Regions from separate parts of the Gordonia sp. ALPHA1B1 genome, predicted to be linked through region 2. Evidence: predicted binding sites of a transcription regulator. Region 2 holds the regulator's gene; each other region holds the start of a gene.
What was found. The regulator LexA, encoded in region 2, represses DNA repair genes until DNA is damaged. The targets are predictions, from matches to a motif close to CGAACANNTGTTCG.
Positions count from the first base shown of each region.

Region 1: FFS52_RS22100 (HNH endonuclease signature motif containing protein) is a predicted target of LexA. The motif match lies at 1,126-1,139, and genes of this name have one in related genera.
Region 3: FFS52_RS07410 (HNH endonuclease signature motif containing protein) is a predicted target of LexA. The motif match lies at 1,029-1,042, and genes of this name have one in related genera.

Region 1 is NZ_SCOC01000054.1:14,838-17,102, forward strand. It holds gene FFS52_RS22100 (HNH endonuclease signature motif containing protein) at 1-1,094, opposite strand, end outside; gene ykgO (type B 50S ribosomal protein L36) at 1,460-1,582, opposite strand; gene FFS52_RS22110 (glutamate--cysteine ligase) at 1,648-2,265, opposite strand, start outside.
Region 2 is NZ_SCOC01000003.1:41,727-43,991, forward strand. It holds gene FFS52_RS02555 (putative PEP-binding protein) at 1-745, shown strand, start outside; gene lexA (transcriptional repressor LexA) at 723-1,427, opposite strand; gene FFS52_RS02565 (LysM peptidoglycan-binding domain-containing protein) at 1,652-2,191, shown strand.
Region 3 is NZ_SCOC01000008.1:57,141-59,405, reverse strand. It holds gene FFS52_RS07410 (HNH endonuclease signature motif containing protein) at 1-1,014, opposite strand, end outside; gene FFS52_RS07405 (hypothetical protein) at 1,204-1,893, opposite strand; gene FFS52_RS07400 (thioesterase family protein) at 1,893-2,265, opposite strand, start outside.

The sequences.
Region 1 (2,265 bases), on a different contig from region 2:
AGGCGTTTGCCGCGCCCGAAATGTAGGGGGACGGTGGTGGCGTCTTTGAAGATCGCCAACCACGGCTGGACCTCACCGGCCATCGCGATCAGGTCCCGGATGGGCAGCAGGGTGCCGGTGGCGGTGGTCGCGAGTCCGGCTTCGCGGATCAGGTCCCCGAGGTCGGCTTTGATGATCAGCTGCACGGGCAGCCCGCGGTGCGAGGTGCCGAGAGTCCCGTCGGCGAAACCGGCGGCCAGGGCGGCGTCGAGGGCGTCGTGATTGGTCTGGGCGAGAGTGCGTCCGTCGCGGTCGGCGGCGGCGGTCAGGGCGTCGGGGTCGGCGGTGCCGGCCGGCCCGTGGGGCGACTGGGGGTCGTCGGGGTTGTTGAGTCCGGGTTTGCCCCACACGGCGAACATCATGGTGAGCCGGGCGGCGAGTGCGGGGGTCAGGGTGCCCGATATTTTGGCGGTGCCGTCGGCTCGTTGCCGGCCGATCCACAGGCCGCGGCGTCGTTTCTGGTCGGTGTCGTCTGACAGTGTGCCGTCGGGGTCGAGGTGGGCGAGCAGGCGGGCACCGAGCTGGGTGATCTCGGCGGGGGTGTGGGCTTCGGCGATCTCGGCCATCTGTCGTTCGGCGGCGACCTTGATGTCGTGGTCGATGGTGCCCGGGATGCGGTCGAGGACGTCGAGGGTGGCTTGTACGTGGGCGGTGCCGACTGCGCCTTGTGCGAAAGATTCGGCGAGGCAGGGGTATTCGGGTGGGAGGACCTCGCCGCCGAGGCTGGTCCGGTGGGCGGTGGCGTCCATCTGCTTACGGCGGCGCATCGGGTTCGACACCCGTAGCCGATGTGTCATGAACTGCATCAGGGTGCGGCAGCCGGCCTTGCGGGGCAGGTCGCGGGCCTCGACCTGATCGATCTGCCGGTCTCCGGCGACGGTCAGACGCGCGATGGCGCGTTCGGTCTCCGCGGCCACCTCGGCCAGTTCGGCATCGGTACACGGCGACAAATCCACCGACTGCAGTTTGTCCAGGGTGCGATGCAGATCAGCCACCAACTCGACCACCCGGGGAGCCGGCACGGACGCGTCGTCGGTGTGTGTGATGCCGGACATGACGGTGACCTCCCCCCGAGAACCGTTGCAGCGAATGTACGTTCGAGTGTACACGAGTCCGGCGGGTCTAGCCACGAAAACAATTGCCCGGCAATATGAATCAGAGTCATTGCGTTGCGGGAACTTGTCGGTGGGCGCCGGTAGGATCTCGCGGGACGACGACCACGTTGTCTGGGTCGGGCGGCATCATCGCCACGACGGCAGGCCGCGCCTCGAGTTGAGCGCGCAGTTCCTGCCGTCTGTGTGACTACTCGACGCCGCCCGTCGACGCGGGGACCCTGATGCTGCAGTCGCAGCACGAATGTCGTTTCCAGCGGAGTTGCTCGGCCGCGACGATAGCATTCTGGGCGGCGAGTGCTCGACGATCAGCCCTGGCGCGCCTTGAATCTGGGGTTGCCCTTGTTGATCACGTAGATGCGCCCCTTGCGCTTGACCACTTGTGAACCGGGTTGGTTCTTCAACGACCGGATGGATGCACGGACCTTCAACGGAGCCTCCTTAATGGAAATTGTTTCCATTAAAGCAGGTCCGTCGACGAGCGCCGAGGCGGGTGTCAGACCTCCCAGGTGTGCACCGGCTCGCCCTCGTGCATCTGGGTGACGTAGTCGCGGAGCATCCCGTGCAGCGCCTGTGTCCGGCTCTCGCCCGCGCGTTCGCGGGCCGCGACCGCCTGGCGTTGCCAGACCGATCCCGTCTGGCGGGAGATGCAGCGGCCCTCGATGACCGACAGGTAGCGCTTGCGGGCCTTGTCGGAGACGCCGAACCGCTGCAAACCGTCCTCGGCGAGCACGAGCAGCCGGCGCAGGACGAGTTCGTCGGGTCGCACCCAGCCGACGTCGGGCCAGTAGAGCTGCGACTCCATGCCGGTGCGGGCGCCGGACTGCAGGTTCTCGGCGGCGGCGTTGAACGACATCCGCGACCACAGCGGCCGGTCGGATTCGACGAGGCCCCGGACGACGCCGTAGTAGAACGCGGCGTTGGCCATCGTGTCGACGACCGTGGGACCGGCGGGCAGCACGCGGTTCTCGACGCGCAGGTGGGCCTGTCCCTCGTGGATGTCGTAGACCGGACGGTTCCAGCGGTAGACGGTCCCGTTGTGCAGACGCAGTTCGTCGAGGGTGGGGATGCGTCCGTCGTCGAGCTCGGCGAGCGGGTCGGTGTCGGTGCAGAC
Region 2 (2,265 bases):
CGGGCAGAAGGTGGTCATCCGCACCCTCGACGCCGGGTCCGACAAACCGCTCCGGTTCGTGACCCATCCCGACGAATCGAACCCAGCGCTCGGCGTGCGGGGCGATCGGATCGCGCTGGCGCACCCCGAGATCCGCGCGCATCAGCTCGACGCGATCGCGCAGGCCGCGTCGGGGTCGGCCGTCGCGCCGTGGGTCATGGCGCCGATGATCGCCTCGCCGGCGGAGGCGCGCACCTTCGCCGCCGAGGTCCGCGGCCGTGGTCTGGTCGCCGGGGTGATGATCGAGGTGCCCGCGGCGGCGATCCTGGCCGAAGCCGTCCTCGCCGAGGTGGACTTCGTATCCATCGGCACCAACGATCTGACCCAGTACACGATGGCGGCCGACCGGATGTCGGCCGATCTCGCCGGACTGACCGACCCGTGGCAACCGGCCGTGTTGAGCCTCATCGCGGGTGTCGCGGCAGCGGGTGCACGTCAGGGAAAGCCGGTCGGGGTGTGCGGCGAGGCCGCCGCCGATCCGAACCTCGCCTGCGTGCTCGTCGGTCTCGGGGTCACCTCGCTGTCCAGCGCGCCGGCTGCTGCCGCGGCCGTGGGGGCCCGGCTCGGCGAGGTGTCCGCACCGGACTGCCGGGCCGCCGCCGAGGCTGCCCTGGCCACCTCGGATCCCGCCGCGGCGCGCGAGGCTGCCGCGGCGGTGCTCGACGGTTCGGTCGGTGGAGAGGTCAGACTCGCCGCATCACGGTGACGACCTTGCCGAGGATGACGGCATCGTTGCCCGGGATCGGATCGAACAGTTCGTTGTGCGGCATGAGCCAGACGTTGGGGCCCTGACGCTTGAAGGTCTTCACGGTGGCCTCGCCGTCGATCATGGCCGCGACGATGTCGCCGTTGTCGGCGACGTTCTGCTGCCGGACCACGACCCAGTCGCCGTCGCAGATCGCGGCGTCGATCATCGACTCGCCGACGACGCGCAACAGGAAGAGAGATCCCTCGCCGACCAGCTCACGGGGCAGCGGGAAGACGTCCTCGACGGCCTCCTCGGCCAGGATCGGACCGCCGGCCGCGATTCGGCCGAGAACCGGCACGAAGGTCGGCTCGGGCAGCTGACCGGCCGACGGGGTGTCCGGCGACGGGGTGTCACTCGGGGCGATGTTGACCGCACGGGGACGGTTCGCGTCGCGCTTGAGCAGCCCCTTGCGTTCCAGCGTCCGCAACTGATGGGCCACCGACGACGTCGAGGCCAGGCCGACCTCGTCGCCGATCTCCCGGATGCTCGGCGGATAACCGCGCTCGCGCACCGAGCGGCGGATCACCTCCAGGACCCCGGCCTGTCGCGGGGTGAGTGAGGCCTCGGCGGCGGCGGCGTCGAACGGGGCCTCGTCGTCGGCGCCCCGCGCTCGGCCGCGCCTATCGCCGGTGTCACTCATGTTCGGTTCCTCTCGTCTTCGGAACGTGCTGGTAGATGGCTTGCGCCGGGTCCGAGCCTAGCGGAGTGCGACCGGCACCTCAAACATTTGTTCGATGTGTCGCGAGACTTTGTCGGGACGTCGTGCTACAAATTCGAACATCAGTGCATCGAACATCTGATCGATGTTCGAACACCGACCGCCACACCCCGCACGATCCAGACACCAGAACACCGGAGGGCACCATGCGCACCGCCACTCTCGTCGCTCCCGTCCGCACCGACCGTCCCGACGCTGTCCGGCCCCCCACCGACCGCGCCGATCGGGTCCGGACGCGCGCCCCGCTGTCCGACGGCGGCCGCCCGGTAGACAACCGGCCGGCCGGCACCCGACCGCGGGGTGCGTCGCCGGTGACCCCACGGGTGGGCGGCACCCACTGTGGCTCTCCGGTCGGGGTGCGCGGGCGTGGCCCGGTCGGACCCGACGCGGCGGTGTTCCGTCGCCGCCGCCGCACCGCGGTCGCGCTCCTCGCCGGCGTCGGGCTGGCGTTCGTCGTGTGGGTGTTCGGTGTCGTGGGCCAGAACTACTCGGACTCGCTGACCCCGTCCGCCGTGAGTGCCGAGGTCGTCCACGTGCGCTCGGGGGACTCGCTCAGCTCGATCGCCGGCCGGGTGGCACCCGAGATGCCGCGCGAGGTCGTGATCGACGAGATCGTCGCGATGAACGATCTGGGGTCGAGCGCGCTGCAGGTGGGCCAGCCCCTGCTCACCCCCCGGTACCGCTGAGGCCGGGCGGTATCCTCGATGTCACAGGGGCCGGCCGACAAGCGGCGGGGCGCACGCTTCGGGTGCGTTCCAGC
Region 3 (2,265 bases), on a different contig from region 2:
GACAACGACGTCGGCTGACGGGTCGACGTCGTTGTCCGCATCCACCATCTCAGCAGCTGATGTAGGCGGCTCGGCGGTATCCACTGTCGCTGCGTCGAGGTCTGGTGCTGTGTCGGGTTCGGTTGCGGTGATGACACAGTCGTCGCAGAGGCAGGTGATGGCGGCTTCGCCGCGCGAAAGTGCTTTGAGGGCATCGACCCGGCGGTTGGCCAACTTTCGAGGGTCGCCGGCGTGGACCGCGGTGGCCATCGCCGTCAGGCGGGCGTCGAACTCGGCGGCATCAGCATCGGGCAGCGTCCCGGAGATCCGGGACTGCCCGGGTGTGAACCGATCGGGGGTGACCGTCACCTTGCGGTCGGACTTCACTCGCTCCTTGCGTCGGCGGATCGCGTCGGGTGCCCACTTGGCGACGATCGAATCGACCATGGCGGTGAACCGGGCCGTCGACATCGGTGGGCGGGCGAAGATCGCTTCGGCGAGATGGGCGTCGACGGTCTGCATCTCTTCGTCGTCGGTGATGAGATCGGTGCGCTTGAGAGCGATGAGGAAGCGGCGCTTGTCGATTCGACCGCACGCCAGTGCGTGCCCGGTGAAGGAGAGTCGGTAGCGCAGTGCGTCGCCGGCCTCGATGAGGTCTTTCGCCTCGGCCGGTGTCACGGTGAGGGTGGCGCCGACTTCGGCGATGGCTTGTTCGAGACCGTTGGGCCCGAACTGCTCGTAGGGGTTCTCGCCGGCGGCCACTCGCGCTGATAGGTGCTCGAAGGCTTCGATGGAGTCGAGTTCGCCGCTGTGCGTCTCGGCGCGGCGCTGCGCGTAATCCATCTCGCGTTCATCGTGAATGAGGCTGGCAACGACCATCATTCGATGCGCGGACGCTGCCGCCAAGCCCGCGCAGTGGTTGAGGACCTCGACGAGTTCGGATGCGGAGAGTTCATGGTCGGGACGAAAGCGCGGTTCGACGGACTCCTGTGATGGGTCCACCGCCGTGGATCCGGCCCCCGCCCCCGATGACATGACACCATCGTACTCGAAAATATGTTCGAGTCAAGGCTTGATTTTTCCAAGTCCCGGACGTCCTACAAATCGAACCACGACGTACTGACAGGCCTCCGACTTCGAGATAATCGTGTCTGCGTGGCGGCCAGTGCGAATCACCATGGCTGGAGCTCAGGCGACAAGAGAGATCATCGTGAGACACACCGTTTAGTTCAGGACGGTGACCGCGAGATCGCGGTGCCGGCGCTGATACACCGAGCCGAAGCGTGCATCGATCCGAATCCACGCCGCCGACATCCGGATTCGTACCGGTTCGTCGGCTGCGATCGCCCCGGTGTCGGAGGTCTCGGTGACCGCTCGTCCGTCCGCGTCGCGGATGAATCCCATGCCGGTCAGGGCGAAGACCGATCGCATGCTCACCGCGGCCCGCAGCGCACCCTCCTCCGACGTGACCTCGAGGACATCCTGATCGAGCAGACCCGTTGCGGGACCGTGCCCGCTCCCCTCCTCGCGCGCCACCCGGGCGCCTTCCCGGGACAGTTCGACCACGCTGCGGGCGGGTACGTCGTCGATGTGTCGGAACCCGACCGCAGCGGGAAGCGCTCCGCGCCAGGCACTGTCGAGGGAGAAACCGGGATCGACCGCCGTGCCCGGGCCGGCCGATTCGACGGTCGCACGCAGTGTCGAAGCGTCGCACACGATGTCGGTCGGCGCGATTCGTCCGGTCACCGATCGGGTGGCGAGGACGTCGAACCCGGTATGTGCCCACAAGGCCACCAGACCGTCCGAACGCGCGACCACCCGGACGACGGCGGCATCGTCGAGACGTACTGCGTGCGAGAGGAACGCGAGGGCGTTCGATCGGTCCGAGGACGCGAACTCGATGAACCGCTCCATCAACTCGGCCCGCCGCGTGTGGCCGATTCCCCGGCAGGGCGGCGGAATCCGGCGAGGTAGTCCTTCTGTTCCGGGGTGAGCCGGGCGATGCGCTGGGCCGCCACGTCGAAGGCGACGAGCTGTGTGCTGGCGACCACGGCGGGGCGAGAGGCCGGGTCGGCACCCGCCGCGCGCACTTCGTAGCCGACGGTGAAGTCGACGGCCCGCAGGCGTTCGACGAACATGGTGACCTCGATCGGCCCCTCGGAATGACGCAGCTGCGCTCGGTATCTCACGTGCAGGTCGGCGACGAGGCAGCCATCGCGCAGGGGCGCGGTCGGTCGGCCGTCGTAGAAGAGCCAGGGAATGCGCGCCTCTTCGAGCAACGTCACC